DNA from 3 places in the Aestuariirhabdus litorea genome. Region 3 is predicted to be linked to each of the others. Evidence: predicted binding sites of a transcription regulator. Region 3 holds the regulator's gene; each other region holds the start of a gene.

Region 1 (6,191 bases), on a different contig from region 3:
TGCCTCGGGGTAGTGGTCTCCCTGTTGCTGATCGGTTACTTCGGCATGTGGGAAAACACCATGCGTACCCTCAGCATCATTACCGTCTGTACCCTGCTGGCGATTGTGCTGGGTATCCCTATCGGTATCTCGATGGCGCGCTCGGACCGGGTGCAATCGGCCGTCACTCCGGCCCTCGATATCATGCAAACCATGCCCGCCTTCGTTTACCTGATTCCGGTAGTGATGCTGTTGGGCATCGGTAAAATTCCCGGCGTGATCGCGGTCGTGATCTACGCCATTCCTCCCGTCATCCGCCTCACCAACCTCGGTATCCGCCTGGTGGACAAGGAGGTACTGGAAGCGGCCACCGCTTACGGCGCCAGCCCCCGCCAACGCCTGTTCGGGGTACAGCTGCCGCTGGCCATGCCAACCATCATGGCCGGCATCAACCAGACCATCATGATGGCGCTGGCGATGGTAGTGATCGCCTCCATGATCGGTGTCAAGGGGTTGGGGCAACCGGTCCTCAAGTCCATCACCAACCAGTACTTTACCCTGGGTCTCTTTAATGGACTGGCAATCGTCGCCCTGGCGATCATCTTCGATCGCGTATCCCAGGCCTACGCCAAGCGCGCGCAGAAACATTTGGGAGGGGCCCACAGTGTCTGATACCAACCCTCAAACCCTGATCGAGATAAAAGGCCTTTACAAGGTGTTCGGCGAACGCTCCCATGAGGTGATGAATAAGGTTCGTGAAGGGCTCAGCAAAGATGACATTTTATCGCAAACCGGCCATACCGTTGGCCTGAGAGACATCAACCTGTCGATCAACAAGGGGGAGATCTTTGTCATCATGGGCCTTTCCGGCTCCGGCAAGTCGACCCTTATCCGCCATTTCAACCGCCTGATCGACCCCACCGAGGGGCAGATCCTGGTGGAGGGCACTGATGTCATGCGCCTCTCCATCAAAGAGCTTGAGCAATTTCGGCGTCACAAGATGTCGATGGTGTTTCAGCGCTTCGGCCTCATGCCCCATAACAGTGTGATCGATAACGTGGCCTACGGCCTCAAAGTGCAGGGTATCGATAAAAAGGAGCGCCTGCAGAAGGCGGCCCAGTGGCTCGACACCGTAGGGCTGGGAGGCTACGAGGAGCAATATCCGTCGCAGCTTTCCGGTGGTCAGCAGCAGCGGGTAGGCCTGGCGCGCGCGCTCTGTACCGATGCCGAGATCCTGCTGATGGACGAGGCCTTCTCGGCCCTCGATCCATTGATCCGCAGTGAGATGCAGGACCAGTTGATCGAGCTGCAGGAGAGCCTGCACAAGACCATCATCTTCATCACCCACGACCTCGATGAAGCCCTGCGCCTGGGGGATCGTATTGCCATCCTCAAGGATGGCGAGCTGGTGCAGGAGGGGACGCCGGTGGATATCCTGCTGCACCCCGCAACCGACTACGTCGAGGCCTTCGTCAAGGATGTCAACCGCGCCCGCGCGCTGACGGTTGAGACGGTCATGCAACCGCCCGCCTACCGCATTACGGCCAACACCATTGGTGAGGCGCTCAAGCAGATGAAGAAGCTCCCCCACGACTTCGGCTACTACGTCAGCGATGAGGGGTACCAGGGAATCATCACCCAGGAGACCCTGGAGCAGGCGGCCCGCGAGAACAGCCAGCAGCCGATCGACGAGGAGCACTACGAGGAGGTACCGCACATCTCCCCGGACTCACTCCTTGAGGCGGTCATTCCCGACACCCTCGACAACGACTACCCATTGCCGGTGGTGGACGAGGAGGGAGAGCTGATGGGCGAACTCTCCCGCTCCGACCTGGTGGAGGTGCTGAGCGACGGCAGCAACAGTAGCGTGGAGGAGAATCCGGAGGAGGAGCGCAAGCCCCGGGACAAGGATCAGGAAGACGCCAGGAGCGCCTGAGGCAGAGTCCCGCCCTCTCTAGAGCACCCAGTCTTCGATGGCGTACAGGCCACCGATCACCAGGTGCTCCCCCTCCCCCTTCAGCAGACCGGGAAACAGGCTATCGTGGCAAACCAGCTTCTGCCGCGGTACCTGTACCCGCATCACCCGGTCACCAAACTCCGAGGCCCGCTCCAGCTCGCGGGAAAAGGAGTTGAGGTTAGTCAGCAGCACCACCGGCTGCCCCGCCCCGTTGACCCCCACCTGCTCGAGGGCCTCGGCGCGGTTAATGCCTCGATAGAGGTACAGAGGCTCCGCACCCGACTGCGCCAACTCGTACTGGCAAAAGCTGTAGAGCAGATCAAGCTGCGCCTCAAGCGCGTTGGTGTTGTAGAGGCCCCGTGCCCGCGCCTCCAGATAGCCCCGATAAGTGTCGCCGCTGAAATCGCGGATGCTCCCACGGTGGTAACGCGGCAGCAGGCCAAAGCGGGATTCCACCCAGGCCTTCATCACCGCCCCCTCCCGGCTGTCGGTATCGAACAGCCAACCCCGGAGGGTCCGTCGCCAGGTGGCCTTGGGACGTCCGGACGCCCCCGCCACATAGCCCGCTGCTTCGGGGTCGTCGAGGCAGAAATGCACATCCAGGTAATCGATAAACTGCTGCTGGCGCTGGAGCGGATCAGTCAATCGCTGCAAGCGCTCAAAGAGATCCCTGTGCAGCGCCTGCACGCCGTCCAGATAGAGCGGTGCCGGCTGCTGCTGGAAACCGAGCCCGCCGAGAATCACCGCCGGCAGGTTACAACGGTTGATCGGCAGGTAGGCATTGGCGGGTAACCGACACAGGCTCTGTCCCGCGCCCGTCGGTGCCCCCCCGGGCGACCGTTGCTCCCGCTGCCCACTCATCTATTCCCCTCCCTGCTGCAGATTATCGCCCGATCCGGCCCCGGTTTTGTCGTCATTAACCCTACAGGATTTCCAGCTTTGTCGCATACCCACCAGAACAAAAGAGGCCAGAGCCTTCCTTACAAAAACTTTTTTTCTACTTTTACATCAACAACTTAAAACTATTTTAAGCGACTTGGCACAGGCGTTGCCCTAGCACTATCGGACCTTATAGGAAACCCGTTGCTTAAAGGAGACTGAACATGACACTGCGTCAATGTGCAATTTACGGTAAGGGTGGTATCGGTAAATCCACCACCACACAAAACCTCGTCGCTGCGTTGGCGGAGGCGGGCAAGAAAGTAATGATCGTCGGTTGCGACCCCAAGGCGGACTCCACCCGCCTGATCCTCCACTCCAAGGCCCAAACCACCGTGATGGAGAAGGCCGCCGAGCTGGGCACCGTGGAAGACCTGGAGCTTGAAGATGTGCTCTCGGTTGGCTACGGCGATGTTAAGTGTGTCGAGTCCGGCGGTCCTGAACCGGGTGTTGGCTGCGCGGGTCGCGGGGTGATTACCGCGATCAACTTCCTCGAGGAGGAGGGCGCCTACGAAGAGGACCTGGATTTTGTCTTCTACGACGTGCTGGGTGACGTGGTCTGCGGTGGTTTTGCCATGCCGATCCGAGAAAACAAGGCGCAGGAGATCTACATCGTCTGCTCCGGCGAGATGATGGCGATGTACGCCGCCAACAACATCTCCAAAGGCATCGTCAAGTACGCCAGCTCCGGTAGCGTGCGCCTGGCGGGCCTGATCTGTAACTCCCGTAACACCGACCGCGAGGATGAGCTGATCGAAGCGCTGGCCGCCAAGATCGGCACCCAGATGATCCACTTCGTGCCCCGCGACAACGTGGTCCAGCACGCCGAGATCCGTCGCATGACCGTGATCGAGTACGACCCCAACTGTAACCAGGCGGATGAGTACCGGGCCCTGGCCCGCAAGGTGATCGACAACACCCTGTTTGTGGTTCCCAACCCCTGCACCATGGACGAGCTCGAGGACCTGCTGATGGAGTTCGGCATCATGGAAGTCGAGGACGAGTCGATCGTTGGCAAGACCGCCGCCGAGCTGGCTGCCGAGGGTTAAGCGCCTCCATGGCCTATTGATGGTGTGACCTCGTAACCGGATCCACAGGTTACGAGAATGCCTCACATCAAGGGTTATTTGCGAACACAGGTTTAAACGAAGGTACGCTATTATGTCGAGTTTACATGTTGAAGAGACCAAAGCGCTGATCGAAGAGGTGCTTGAGGTCTACCCTGAAAAGGCGCGGAAGGACCGTGCCAAACACCTGGCCGTGGCAGAGCCCGGCCAGGAGACCAAGGGCTGCATCACCTCCAACCGCAAGGCTTTGCCCGGTGTCCTCACCAACCGGGGCTGTGCCTACGCCGGCTCCAAGGGGGTAGTGTGGGGTCCCATCAAGGACATGATCCACATCTCCCACGGACCGGTGGGTTGTGGCCAATATTCCCGCGCCGGGCGTCGTAACTACTACGTTGGTACCACCGGCGTGGACAGCTACGGCACCATGAACTTCACCTCCGATTTCCAGGAGAAGGACATCGTCTTCGGCGGTGACAAGAAACTGGCCACGCTGATCGACGAAATCGAGCAGCTGTTTCCCCTCAACAAGGGGATCTCGGTACAGTCGGAGTGCCCGATCGGTCTTATCGGTGACGATATCGAGGCGGTCGCCAAAAGCAAATCCGCCGAGCTTGGCAAACCGGTGGTACCGGTGCGCTGCGAAGGCTTCCGCGGTGTTTCCCAGTCCCTTGGACACCACATCGCCAACGATGCGGTCCGTGACTGGGTACTGTCGGAAGATCACAAGCGCGAAGTCGGTCCCTACGATGTCGCCCTCATCGCCGACTACAACATCGGCGGGGATGCCTGGTCCTCCCGTATCCTGCTGGAAGAGATGGGCCTCAACGTGGTCACCCAGTGGTCCGGGGATGGCACCCTCAACGAGGTGCAGAACAACGTCAACGTCAAGCTGAACCTGCTGCACTGCTACCGCTCCATGAACTACCTGGCGCGCCACATGGAGGAGAAGTACGACATCCCCTGGGTGGAGTTCAACTTCTTCGGCCCCACCAAAACCGAGGAGAGCCTGCGCAAGATCGCCAGCTTCTTCGACGAGACCATCCAGGCCAACGCCGAGCAGGTGATCGCCAAGTACAAGGCCCAGACCCAGGCCATCATCGACAAGTACCGTCCCCGCCTCGAAGGCAAGCGGGTGATGCTCTATGTCGGCGGCCTGCGTCCCCGTCACACCATCGGTGCTTACCAGGACCTGGGGATGGAGGTGGTGGGTACCGGCTACGAGTTCGGTCATAACGACGATTACGAGCGCACCCTGGAAGACCTCAGCAACGCCACCCTGCTGTACGACGATGTCACCGGCTTCGAGTTCGAGGAGTTCGTCAAGGCGATCAAGCCCGACCTGATCGGCGGTGGTATCAAGGAGAAGTACATCTTCCAGAAGATGGGTATCCCCTTCCGCCAGATGCACTCCTGGGATTATTCCGGCCCCTATCACGGCTACGACGGCTTCGCCATCTTCGCCCGCGATATGGACATGACCCTCAACAACCCCTGCTGGAAGGAGCTGACTGCGCCCTGGAAAAAGAGCGCCTGATCGGTGAGCACCACTAACGCGACTGCCCCTGGAGGCAGAAATATCTGCCGCATTTTCACTACCGTCGTCCGTCCACATCAGAGTGGCGCGATGGGGAGGTTAACATGAGTCAAACTGCAGACAACGTAAAACCCTGCTATCCGCTGTTCCAACAGCCGGAGTATCAGGAGCTGCTGGCCCGCAAGAAAGCCAGCATGGAAGACCCCGCCGCCGATGCTAAGGTGAAGGAGATCTTCGACTGGACCACCAGCGAGGAGTACCAGGAGATCAACTTCGCCCGCAAGGCGCTCACCATCGACCCGGCCAAGGCCTGCCAACCCCTGGGGGCGGTCCTCTGCGCCCTGGGCTTTGAAAAGACCCTGCCCTACGTGCACGGTTCCCAGGGCTGCGTGGCCTACTTCCGCACCTACTTCAACCGTCACTTCAAAGAGCCGGTGATGACCGTATCCGACTCCATGACCGAGGATTCGGCGGTGTTCGGCGGCCAGCAAAACATGAAGGATGGTCTCGAAAACGCCAACGCGCTCTACAAGCCGGAGATCATTGCCGTCTCCACCACCTGCATGGCGGAAGTGATCGGCGACGACCTTAACGCTTTCATCGGCAACGCCAAGAAGGAGGGCCATATCCCCGTCGATATGCCCACCCCTTTCGCCCATACCCCAAGCTTCGTGGGCAGCCACACCAATGGCTGGGATGGCATGTTTGAAGGCTT
Region 2 (6,191 bases), 620 kb from region 3:
GGTCGTTGGAGAGGGTATGGGGGCTGTTCAGGTCGCTGTGTAGAAAGTCGAGCAGGCCTCCGTGCCAGATGAAGAGCCCCCGGTCGGTACCGATCCAGAGGCTGTTGTCCTCGGCTGACAGGTAGAGCGATTTGACATCGCGCCCCTGCAGCGGCTGGTTAATATAGGGCCTTAGCCTGGCCTGCTCCGGAAGCAGCTCAAGTACGCCCAGCTGGCCCGCCGCCAACAGAATAGATCCGTTTTGGGCCTTCAGCTGGTGCACCTCAAAGGCCTCGGTCGTTTCACCCCCTGCCTCGTAGGTGACCCGGCTGATTGCGCCTGAGCCCAGGTCGGTGAGTTTATAGAGCCCCCTATCGGTACCGAGCCAGAGTGCCCCCTGGGCATCCTCGATGAGCGAACGGATATCGGGCTGTGAGCCATCCCCGGTGTTCAGGCTTATCGGCACAAAACGATCTTGCTCAGGCACATAATGGTTAAGGCCTGCTCGGGTTCCGACCCAGAGGCGGTTGTCCCCTCCAAGGTAGATCGTCTCAATTTGAGCGTTGCTGAGCCCCTGCTCGCTGGCGTAGTGATAGAAGCGGCCGTTGTCAGGGTCGAATCGGCTGAGGCCCGTACGGGTACCGACCCAGATCTGCCCCAGGTGGTCTTCTGCCAGCGCTGTGATAAAACTGTCTGACAGGGAAAAGGGGACCTGCTCTCGGGGCTGGTAGACCTTGAAACGCAGGCCATCGTAACGGTTAAGGCCATCCTGGGTGCCGAACCAAAGGTAACCCCGGGAGTCCTGTAAAATGGCTGAAATGGTGTTCTGCGAGAGCCCGTCAGAGGCACCCAGCGCACTAAAGCGAATGTTACCGCTGACCGGCCCGGAGGCGGCGGCCGGAAGTGAAAATATGGTCCACAGGCACAACATGAAACTGGCAACAATGCTGTAGTGGACTCGTTTTCGTGTCATCTATCCTGGCCTGTTTTAAGGTCGTAGAGATCGTCTGGGAGAAACGGCACGTCCTGTAAAAAAAAACATCTACCTCAGAATGCTACCATAACAACGCCGCCAGCACGCAACCAGCTTTTATACACCCTGACGGCACCGGAGACAGTGAAAAACCAAGCTTTCGTGCAGCCGGGTTTGAGTGGAGCGGTCTCTGTCATATAGAATCAGGTGACACCGCATAAGGGATTTTGGAGAGGGGAGCATGCATACATCGGACAGCAACCGCTTACTGCTTGAGCTTGAAAAGAAACGGCGTGACATCAACAGGGCCATTATCAACCCCAGGATCGACGAACTCTCTCTGGACGACCTGGAGCCGATCCTGTCGATGGTGGCCAATGCCCGTGCTGATTATCTTTGTGCGCTCTTTGCCCTGACCACCGGCGATACGGGCATCCCCAACGAGGATCAGGTTGAGGAGCTTCGTCTGCGCCGCCAGACCTTTGATGAGTTGGTCAGCGCCGTCAATGCGCTGGAAACCGTTATCCAGCGTGGTTATCTGGATGTAAAGGCTTCACGCGGTTGAGTCCAAGCCTGCAGTTAGCCAACGTGCGGCTGCTATGACGGACTGTGCCTGCCCACTGGATCAACCGCCCCATTCTGGGGCGGTTTTCTTTTGTGCACCATTTCTGTGCGCCTTATGGGCTTCTCGGTGAGGGATTCGTCGCTAACTCTGGGCGCCGTTCCCTCTTCGGTACCCGTCTACCCCCTGTTATAGGCGGCGGGGAGAGAAAAAAGCCAAGTTGGCAAACATGCTGCATTGCTTATCCCATCAATGGAAGCATAAAGCAGGGGGCGGCAGCCGAGTTATGGGTATTTCAGGTCAACGGGCAACGCTGATATTCAGCGATCTGGATGGTTGCCTGATCGATCACGATGGCTATGGCTATGCAGCCAGCGCCCAGACCCTGGCCGAACTTCGTACGCGTGTGCCCATCATATTAAACTCCAGCAAGACCTTTGCCGAAGTCGAGCAGTGGCAGCAGGAGCTGGCGCTCGACACCCCCTTCATCTTTGAAAATGGCTCCGCCATCGCCTTTCCTCTGCACTGGAGCCCCAGCCTGCCCGCCAGCGCCTACCCTTACCGAAACCGGCTGGTGATCTCGTTGGCCGGGCCCCGAGAGCTGCTTTTGCACCGCTTAAGTGCTTTGGCCAACGACTACCGCTTTCAGGGGTTTTACAACATGTCGGTGGAGGAGGTGGTCAGCCACACGGGCCTGGACACTGAATCGGCCCGGCGTGCAAAGGAGCGACTCTTTACCGAGCCCCTGTTGTGGCAGGACGGGGAGGAGCAGCTTCTCGACTTTTCACAAGCCCTGGATGCCGATGGGCTCTGTGTTCAGCGAGGGGGGCGTTTTGTGCACGTGATGGATCGGGTGGACAAGGCCATGGCCATGCGCACCCTGCAGATCATGCTCGAACAGCGGGATAACACCTGCTACCAGACTCTGGCATTGGGAGACAGCGGCAATGACCGGCGTATGCTGGAGAGCGCCGATATTGCCTGCGTGGTGCGCAAGCCCTCAGGGGAACACCTGAAACTTAAACGGTCCCAGGGGGTGCACTATAGCACCGAGATCGGATCCTGCGGCTGGAACCAGCTGGTCAGGGAGCTGATGGCGCAGGGACTCATCAACGGGGAGAGAAATCATGGGTGACTTTTACCAGAACGGCATCATCACCACCTTGCATAACCTGTGTGACCGCCCGCTTGAGCAGTTGGAGGCGGAGTTGCAAAGTTTTTCCCGCACCCGTCCCATGGCGCTGGTCTTGCCTTCCCTGTTCTCCGAGCTGGAGGGGCCCGCCCTTAAAAATATTGTTGGCCATGTTCGCAACGCCTCCTACCTGAGCCAGATCGTGGTGGGGCTGGACCGCGCCGATGAAACGCAGTATCGCTTCGCACAGGAGTATTTCTCCCTCTTTCCCCAACCCTTTCGCATCCTCTGGAACGATGGGCCCCGCCTGAGGGCGATCGATGCCCAGTTGCAGGAGCAGGGGCTGGCGCCCCGCGAGATGGGAAAGGGGCGCAACGTCTGGTACTGCTTCGGCTATATACTCGCCTCCGGCAAGGCCCGTGCAGTGGCCTTGCATGACTGTGACGTGCTCACCTATACCCCCGAGATGCTTGCGCGCCTGATCTATCCGGTCGCCAACCCCAACTTCAGCTATGAGTTTTGCAAGGGCTACTATGCGCGAGTGGGGGGAAACAAGATTAACGGGCGGGTGAGTCGCTTGCTGGTGACCCCCCTGATACGAGCCCTCAAGTGCGTGTGCGGGCACTCCGACTACCTGGAGTATCTCGACAGCTATCGCTACCCTCTGGCGGGCGAGTTCTCCTTCCAGGTGGATGTGCTTAATGACCTTCGCATCCCCTCCGACTGGGGGCTTGAGATCGGGGTGCTGTCGGAGATGAAACGCAACTATGCCACTAACCGGATCTGCCAGGTTGATATCGCCGATGTCTACGACCACAAGCATCAACCCCTCTCCAAGGAGGACGCCAGCAAGGGGCTCAGCAAAATGAGCCACGATATCGCCAAGGCGATCTTCCGCAAGCTGGCGACCAATGGCGAGGTGTTCTCCAGCGAGCGCTTCAGGACCATCAAGGCGACCTACTATCGCATCGCCCTCGACTTTATCGAAACCTACCATAATGACGCGCGCATCAACGGTCTGGAGCTGGATCGTCACGATGAGGAGGAGGCGGTGGAGCTCTTTGCCCGTAACATCATGGAGGCGGGTAACTACTTCCTCGACAACCCGATGGAGAAGCCCTTTATCCCGAGCTGGAACCGGGTGATCTCGGCCCAGCCCGATATTTTGCAGCGCCTGTATGAGGCAGTGGAGGAGGATAACCAGGAGATGGGGGGACTATGAGCTGCTTTTCGCTGCGTGCCCGGGTCGAAGAGCATCTGCGGCAGATCTACGGGGCGCGCGAAACGCAGGAGCTTGAGGCCATCACCGACCGCTTGCTGTCGGCGATGGGACTCCGCGCGGAGGCGCCCTGTCTCGGGCAGGGGGTTGAGCAACCCAGCCAGTGGAGTGCGGCCGATGCTTACCTGATCAGCTACGGTGACAGCATCTACCGGGAGGGGGAGAAACCCCTCCATAGCCTGTATCGATTCCTTAAGCAGGAGCTGGATGGGGTGGTGAGTGCGGTTCACCTGTTGCCTTTTTTCCCCTACACCTCGGACGACGGCTTCGCAGTGATGGATTTCACCAGCGTGAATCAAACGTTGGGCGATTGGGAAGACATCGAGGCGATTGCCGGCGACTTTGTGCTGATGGCGGACCTGGTGATCAATCACATCTCTTCGCGCAGTGCCTGGTTTGAAAACTTCCAGGCCGGGGTGGATCCGGGGCGTGACTATTTCATCTGCCGGGACCCGGCCGAGGACCTCTCTAGGGTGGTCAGGCCGAGGGCCAGTGAGCTGTTGCGGGAGGTGCAGACGGTGGCGGGTCCACGCCATGTCTGGTGTACTTTCGGCCCGGACCAGGTCGACCTGGATTTTAGTAACCCCGAACTGCTGGTTGAGTTTGCGCGCATCGTCCACCTTTACCTGCAACGGGGTGTGAGGGTGTTCCGCCTCGATGCGATCGCCTTTCTCTGGAAGCAGGTGGGCAGCGACTGCCTGCACCGTCCGCAGACCCACGAGATTGTTCGTCTGTTGCGCACCCTGGTACTCCACGCCGAGCCAGCGGCGCTGCTGGTGACCGAAACCAATGTGCCCAGTCGGGAAAATCTCTCCTACTTCGGTAACGGCAACGAAGCCCATATGGTGTACAACTTCCCGTTGCCACCGTTGCTGCTGCATACCCTCTACGCCGGCGATTGCCATGCCCTCAGCGAGTGGCTGATGAGCATGCCGGCACCGCCGCTGGGCTCCACCTATTTCAACTTTATCGCCTCCCATGATGGCATCGGGTTGCGGCCGGTGGAGGGGATCCTGAGCGAGCTGGAGCGGGATCGCATGGTCGCGATGGTGGAGCAGCTGGGGGGGCGCGTCAGCGTACGCAAGCTCGAGGGCCGGGTGGTGCCCTATGAACTCAATATCTCCCTGTTCGATGCCCTCTCCGCCAGTTACCAGGGCAGTGACCCCTGGCAGCAGGCGCGCTTTCTCTGCGCCCACTGTCTGATGCTGGCTCTGCAGGGGGTGCCGGCCTTTTACATCCACAGCCTGCTGGCCACCCCGAACGATTACGAGCGCCTGTTGCACACCGGTAATGCGCGCTCGATCAATCGCCACCGCTGGTCGGCAGACCGGCTGGCGGAGGCGCTGGAAAACTCCCAGAGCCCCCAGCGGCAGGTTCTGGAGGCGATGCGGTCACTGTTGGCCATTCGCCGCCAGCAGCCGGCGCTGCACCCCAATGCCAGCCAGTACGTACTGCAGCTGGGGTCCGAAGTGTTCGGGGTCTGGCGCCAGAGCCTGGGACAGCACCAGACCCTGTTTGCGCTGACCAATGTGACCGACCGTGTGCAGTGCGTCAGCTTGCACAGTGTCAACCTGGATGCGGCGGTCGAATGGCGGGAGTTGCTAAGCGGGGTCCGCCTGGCGCCGGATCAGGCCAGCATTGAGCTGCAGCCTTACCAGTCGGTGTGGCTCAGCTCGCTTTAGCGGGGGCGGGCTAGCCGGCGGGTGAAAAGTCGACGTGATAGTTGCCGGTCCATCGCTCGACCGGCTTCTCACCGAAGTCCATCAGCAGGATACGGGCCACCAGCTTGCGCTCAAGGGTGGGGTTATTGAGTTCGCTGGAGACCAGTTCGCAGCGCTCCACCTGGCCAGAGGGAAGGATGCTGAGTCGGAACACCACCCGCCCTTTCAGACCCAGTTGCTTGCGCAGGGCACTGCGGTAGAGCGCATAGAAGGAGGTTTTGTGGCGGTCGAAGGTGAGCTGGATCTCCTCGCTGGTGCGCTGGCTGGGACCGCTGCCGCCCTGGCCGCGACCGCTTCCGGCACCGATACCCACCAGATCCGCCGGTGTTTCCACCTGGGTGGTGGAGCGTCCGGCCAGTGAGGAGCTGCCGCTGCTGGCAACGGTGCTGACCTCGATTCCCCCACTGCCGCCCATGGCGTTACTGGCCAGCTTGTCCTGCTTGCTGCTGCGGGACTGGCCGGCCACCGAAGAGTTGAGTTTGGTGGCCCCGATCTTGTTAAGGTCGGTGAGGTTACGCAGTGCCGCCAGTTGGCTGGTGGCTTTC
Region 3 (6,191 bases):
CATTTTTCGTTGGACAGGGGGTGACGTCGGCGCGTTTCGCTGAAGCGCTTGAGGAGGGTTGCGGGGTCCGCATCCAGGTAGATCACTTCGCACTGTACGCCGCTCTCTGTGAGCTGGGTAAGGATTTGGGGGAAGCGCTTGAGGTCGGCGTGCATATTGCGCGCGTCGATACTGACGGCGGCGTTCCTGAGCGCCTGCTCCCGGGAGATCTCTTCGGCCAGCGAGCCCAGCAGCCCGGCGGGCATGTTGTCGACACAATAAAAGCCCTGATCCTCCAGCACATGGAGGGCACTACTCTTACCGGATCCGGATCGTCCACTGATAATGACTAGTCGCATGTTGGCTACTTCGCTCGCTGCTCCCTGCATGATACCCCTGGAGTGGGGTAGGAATGTCAGGGGAGATTCTTCCTTAAGGGCTCTGCGCAGTCAGTATATCAGTTGTGTTGGGTACGGTCTGTGGTTTGAGGGTCAGTCGAGGGGGGCAATGGCCATCTGGTAGAGTTCGCTGCTGGTTTTCGCCGTGCGCAGGCGGTTCCGGTAGCTGGCGTTGTCGAGACGGCCAGCCAGTTCCTGCAAAATCGCCAGGTGCTCACTGGTGGCCTCATTGGGTACGACCAGCGCAAAGATGATATCCACCGGTTGGTCGTCCATGGCATCGAAGTCGACCCCGTCGGAAAGCTTGAGCAGTGCGGCAATCGCTTCGGTGCAGGACTCGAGACGACAATGGGGGATAGCGATCCCCTTACCGAACCCGGTACTGCCGAGGCGTTCCCGCTCAATCAGCCCGTTAAACAGCTCTCCCGCTGAAATCTCCTGTCCCGAGTGGGAAAGGGCTTCGGCGAGGGTTTCTAATACGCGTTTTTTGCTGCCGCCTTCCGCAGCACAGAGGCTGCGGTCGGGGCTAAGGAGGGATATGAGGTTCATGGCCAAGGGTTAGCGGGCTAGACTCTTTTCCTTATGTTTCATTAGCTGGCGGTCGAGCTTGTCGGCCAGCATATCAATGGCGGCATACATGTCTTGATGAACGGAAGTGGCATGAATGTCAGCGCCACGTACATGGAGGTTGGCTTCCGCCTTTTGGCCCTCTTTCTCGATGCTGAGGGTAACGTTGACGCTGGTGATGGTGTCAAAATGGCGCTCCAGGCGGTCAACTTTGGTTGCTACATATTCACGCAATGCCTCGGTTACATCAACATGATGTCCACTGATATTGATTTGCATGCGTCTTTCTCCTGATCTGTTTTACGTGATACTGAACCCATCGTGCGATGGACTCATGCGTTTGCCTCTGTTACCGATCATATCCGAGGCTCGATATCTCTATGTTGCCGTCAATCAATATAACCTATACCAGACGTTTTCTTTCGTTAGAAGGTGCGATTGAAAGGGATTCACGGTACTTGGCGATGGTGCGCCGTGCGACCTTGATCCCCTGCTCGGCGAGCAGGCCGGCTATTTTACTGTCACTCAATGGTTTTTTCGGGTTCTCTGCCGCCACCAGCTTTTTGATGATGGCCCGAATGGCGGTCGATGAGCACTCCCCACCACTGGCGGTGCTGACGTGGCTGGAGAAGAAATACTTAAGCTCAAAAATACCCCGCGGGGTGTGCATGTATTTTTGCGTCGTCACCCGTGAAATGGTCGATTCGTGCATGCTGACCGCTTCGGCGATGTCATGCAAGACCAGGGGCTTCATCGCCTCGTCGCCATATTCCAGGAACCCCCGTTGGTGCTCCACGATCTGGGTGGCCACCTTCATCAGGGTTTCGTTCCGGCTCTGCAGGCTTTTGAGAAACCAGCGCGCCTCCTGCAGGTGGTTTTTGAGGTAGGTGTTGTCTGCGCTGTTGTCGGCACGTTTCACCAGTGAGGCGTACCCGGAGTTGATTCGCACCCGAGGTACGGCGTCAGGGTTGAGCTCAACGGTCCAGCGGCCATTGACCTTCTTGACCGTGACATCGGGAATAACGTACTCCGGTTCACTACTCTGGATGCTGTCCCCGGGCTTGGGGTTCAGGGTCTGGATCAACTCAATGGCGGCCTTAAGGTCGGCCTCCTTGAGTCGGGATTTGCGCATCAGCTGGGCATAATCGTGGGTGCCCAGAAGATTGATGTACTTTTCCACCACCAGTCGCGCCGAACCCAGGTGGGGTGTGCTCTCGGGGAGTTGCGCAAGCTGGATCAGCAAACATTCGGTAAGGGAGCGTGCGGCCACCCCCACCGGGTCAAATTGCTGGATGCGGCGCAGTACGGCTTCCACCTCATCGAGCTCAATCTCCAGCTCCTCCTCGATCCCCTCCAGCAGCTCTTCGCAGCTGCAGCTGAGGTAACCATCTTCGGTGAGCGCGTCAATAATGGTGACGGCGATCGCCCGGTCCGTATCGGACATCGGGGTGAGGTTGAGTTGCCACTCCAGGTGCGATTGCAGTGACTCGGTGGTACTGGCACGTGCGGCCGGGTTGTAGTCGTCATTGTCCCCTCCACCGGAGCCGGAAGAGGGGGGCAGGCTGGACTGGTAAACGTCATCCCAGGCGGTGTCCACCGGGAGGTCCTCTGGGATGTTGTCCTGCCAGTCGTCGGACATCACCTCATTTTCGTTGTTGGCGCTGTCGACGCTCTGCTGCTCCTGCTTGCGCTGTTCACCCTCGCTCAGGGTGTTGTAATCGGTAGCGCTGTCAAACTCGTTATTGTCGCCACTTTGGTCGTGATCGGATGAGGATTCGCTGTCTGAGCCCTCTTCGGCTTCCAGCATGGGGTTGGACTCAAGGGCTTGCTGAACCTCCTGTTGCAGGTCCAGGGTAGACAGTTGAAGGAGCTTGATGGCTTGCTGCAGCTGAGGGGTCATGGTCAGCTGCTGGCCCATTTTCAGGACTAAGGATGGTTTCATAGATAAAAGAGTGTCCGGTCCATAATCTGCCTGTCTTCTTGAGGAGGGCCGCTCTGTTGGTCACGGCAAAATTCTTGCATGGCCCATTATAGGGCTGAACGGGGCCCAATGCCTATATGCGGAACTGATGTCCTAGGTAGACATCCTTGACCTTCTGGTTGTTCATCACGGTTTCGGGATCGCCCTCGGCAATGATCTTGCCCTCGCTGACGATATAAGCCAACTCACAGATGTCCAGGGTTTCGCGTACGTTGTGGTCAGTAATCAGGACCCCTATACCTATGTTGCGCAGGTGGCGAACCACCTCCTTGATGTCGTTGACCGAGATAGGGTCAACGCCGGCGAAGGGCTCATCCAGCAGGATAAAGGCGGGTTCCATGGCCAGTGCGCGGGCGATCTCGACCCGGCGCCGCTCACCACCGGAGAGGCTGATACCTGTGCTGTTGCGAATATGGGTGATATGGAACTCCTGCAGCAGCTCCTCCAGTTTCTCCAGTCGCTGTTTACGGTTGAGATCCTTGCGGGTCTCCAGGATGGCGAGGATGTTCTGGGTGACGCTGAGCTTGCGAAAGATGGAGGCTTCCTGGGTGAGATAGCCGATCCCCTTGCGGGCGCGCCCGTGCATGGGCAGGCGGGTGATGTCCTCGCCGTCGATCAGGATCTGGCCGTCATCCGCGTTAACCAGGCCGACGATCATGTAGAAGCTGGTGGTTTTGCCAGCCCCGTTGGGGCCCAGCAGCCCGACAATCTGGTTGCTGCTGATGCTGACCGAGATGTCCTCGACCACCTTTCTTCCGCGGTAGCTTTTCGCCAGATGGAGTGCTTTTAGGGTCGCCATGGGTCGCGTTACTGCTTGCTCTTGGGCTGGATAATCATCTCGACACGACCGCCGGTGTCAGCGCGGTCGCTGCTCTGGGCGCTCACCGTCTGGGTGACCGTATTGTAATGGATGGTGTCTCCGCTGAAGGAGTTGCCCTCCTGCAGCAGCTGTGCATTGTGTTGCAGGGTCACCTGCTCTCGAGCGATGGCGTAGTCGATGGTGTGGCCATAGGCCTTGATGATCTCTTTGTCGGCAGCGGGCTTTTCCCGGTAGTGGGCCGGACTCCCCTCGGCAACCATACGGGTAACGGTTCCATCCGTGGTGAATACGGTGATTTTGTCGCCGCTGATGTGAATGGAGCCCTGGTCCATGGTCACATTACCGCTGTATACCGCACGTCCCATGCCCTCGTTGATATCCGCAGAGTCGGCCTTGATGCGGATCGGCTGCCCGCGATCCTCTGGCAATGCCCAGGCGGATGCACTGAACAGCACGCTGGTGGCCAGGGTAAGGAGCAGGGAGCTATTGAACTTCATAGGTGCCTCTGACATTGGATAACAGCTGAACGCGATTCTGGTCAAGGTGGGCGTTTAACCCGACCGCTCGGGTGACGCTCTGGGGGGTGGTGATTATAACCGGACGGCTGGTTGATGCCAGTTCCTGACCAGAGTATAGAGTGATGAAATCAGTATCAAGGCGTCCCTGTTCACTGCCGTCCCTGGCTCGCGCCACTATCAGCACCTCGTCCCACAGCTCCAGGTCCTTACTGCCGGGCAGGAGCTTTCCATTACTGGCGCTGATGTGGCGCTCGCCCTGTTCCCGGTAGAGCACCATGCGGGGTTGCCGGATGATAGTGGTGTCATCAAGCGGGTAGTGGTTGACCTCTTGCGCGTGCATCCGGTGATCCAGCTCACCCTGCTGGTTGAAGCGAACCAGGCGGGCGTTGGTCAGGTAGAAGTCCGCCTCCTGGCGTTCGCTGGGGTCAGTATCCGGTGGGGTAAGTGCCTGTCGGAGAGGCGTGTTCTGGTAGAGGTAAAAGCCGCCGTAGGCCAGCAGGGCGCTAACCAGCAGGGAGATCAGGGCGGCTCTCACAAGGGGGTACTCACAGGTAGCTGTCCAGCGCTTCCTGCAGCTTCCCCTGGGCGTCCAGCAGGGCATCGCAGAACTCGCGGGCGGCGCCCTGGCCGCCGGGCTTCAGGGTAACAGCGCAGGCGTGCTGTTTGACGAAATCGTGGGCGTTGGCCACCGCCGCCCCTAACCCCACGCGGCGTATTGCAGCGAGGTCGGGGAGGTCGTCACCGAGGTAGGCAACCTCCTCAAGGGCCAGCCCCAGCTGGGGCAGCAGCTCCTGCAGGGCGACGAGTTTGTCCTCACGGCCCTGATAGAGGTGGGCGATCCCCAGGTTTTGAGCCCGCCGGGCCACCAGTTGCGATTCGCGCCCGGTGATGATGGCGGTCTCGATGCCGGCACGCTGCAGCATCTTGATGCCCTGGCCGTCGAGGGTGGAGAAGGCCTTCAGCTCCTCGCCGTTTTCGCTGAACAGTAGCTGGCCGTTGGTGAGCACGCCATCCACATCGAACACTGCCAGGCGAATGCGTTGTGCGCGCTCTTTCAGGTGGCTGAACATCAGACGACCCCCGCGCGCAGCAGGTCGTGCATATTGAGTGCGCCAACCGGTTTCTGCTCGGCATTGATGACGATCAGGCCATTGATTTTGGTCTCCTCCATGATATGCACCGCCTCGGCGGCCAGAACCCCCTGGGTGACGGTTTTGCAGCGGCGGGTCATCACCTCGTCGATGGCGGTGGTGGCCATGTTGAGCTCATGGTCCAGGGAGCGGCGCAGGTCGCCATCGGTGAAGACGCCGCTGAGGGTGCCGTCACTGGCAACGATGGCGGTCATCCCCAGCCCCTTGTGGGTCATCTCCAGCAGCGCATCGCGCAGCAGGGTGCCTTCGCTGACTATGGGGAGCCGTTCGCCGCTGTGCATCACATCATCCACCTTCAGTAGAAGGCGTCGGCCAAGGGCGCCGCCGGGGTGGGAGAAAGCAAAGTCTTCTGCACTGAAACCGCGTCGCTCCAGCAGGGCGATCGCCAGTGCATCGCCCATCACCAGGGAGACGGTGGTACTGGAGGTGGGGGCCAGGTTGAGGGGGCAGGCCTCCTGCTTGACGCCGGTATTGAGGTTGACATTGGCGGCTTGCGCGAGCGCGGAATCGGGGTTCCCTGTCATACTGATCATCGGCACGCCCAGGCGCTTGAGGAGGGGGATCAGGGTGATCATCTCGCCGGTGTTACCCGAGTTGGAGAGGGTGATGACCACATCGTCCACGGTGATCATGCCTAAGTCGCCGTGGCAGGCCTCACCCGGGTGGACAAAGAAGGCGGGGCTGCCGGTGCTGGCCAGGGTGGCGGCCATCTTGGTGCCAATGTGTCCGGACTTGCCCATGCCGACAACCACAATCCGGCCGCGGCAGTTCATCAGC

The links. Region 3 encodes sigma-54, which starts transcription at its own class of promoters, with help from an activator protein. Its sites were predicted from a motif close to TGGCACNNNNNTTGCTNT; they were not measured.
Region 1: the regulator sigma-54 is predicted to act here: its motif matches at 2,974-2,991, upstream of nifH (nitrogenase iron protein).
Region 2: the regulator sigma-54 is predicted to act here: its motif matches at 1,736-1,753, upstream of D0544_RS03925 (HAD-IIB family hydrolase).

The regions. Positions count from the first base shown of each region.
Region 1 is NZ_QWEZ01000002.1:809,456-815,646, reverse strand. Features, by position in the region: gene D0544_RS13865 (ABC transporter permease) at 1-651, shown strand, start outside; gene D0544_RS13860 (quaternary amine ABC transporter ATP-binding protein) at 644-1,915, shown strand; gene D0544_RS13855 (NAD(+)--dinitrogen-reductase ADP-D-ribosyltransferase) at 1,934-2,797, opposite strand; gene nifH (nitrogenase iron protein) at 3,040-3,924, shown strand; gene nifD (nitrogenase molybdenum-iron protein alpha chain) at 4,037-5,476, shown strand; gene nifK (nitrogenase molybdenum-iron protein subunit beta) at 5,581-6,191, shown strand, end outside.
Region 2 is NZ_QWEZ01000001.1:819,790-825,980, forward strand. Features, by position in the region: gene D0544_RS03915 (two-component regulator propeller domain-containing protein) at 1-952, opposite strand, end outside; gene D0544_RS03920 (hypothetical protein) at 1,194-1,517, shown strand; gene D0544_RS03925 (HAD-IIB family hydrolase) at 1,801-2,649, shown strand; gene D0544_RS03930 (glycosyltransferase family protein) at 2,642-3,868, shown strand; gene D0544_RS03935 (sugar phosphorylase) at 3,865-5,607, shown strand; gene D0544_RS03940 (AgmX/PglI C-terminal domain-containing protein) at 5,618-6,191, opposite strand, start outside.
Region 3 is NZ_QWEZ01000001.1:195,742-201,932, forward strand. Features, by position in the region: gene rapZ (RNase adapter RapZ) at 1-338, opposite strand, end outside; gene ptsN (PTS IIA-like nitrogen regulatory protein PtsN) at 471-926, opposite strand; gene hpf (ribosome hibernation-promoting factor, HPF/YfiA family) at 936-1,223, opposite strand; gene D0544_RS00940 (RNA polymerase factor sigma-54) at 1,348-2,886, opposite strand; gene lptB (LPS export ABC transporter ATP-binding protein) at 2,999-3,724, opposite strand; gene lptA (lipopolysaccharide transport periplasmic protein LptA) at 3,733-4,242, opposite strand; gene lptC (LPS export ABC transporter periplasmic protein LptC) at 4,229-4,798, opposite strand; gene D0544_RS00960 (KdsC family phosphatase) at 4,809-5,333, opposite strand; gene D0544_RS00965 (KpsF/GutQ family sugar-phosphate isomerase) at 5,333-6,191, opposite strand, start outside.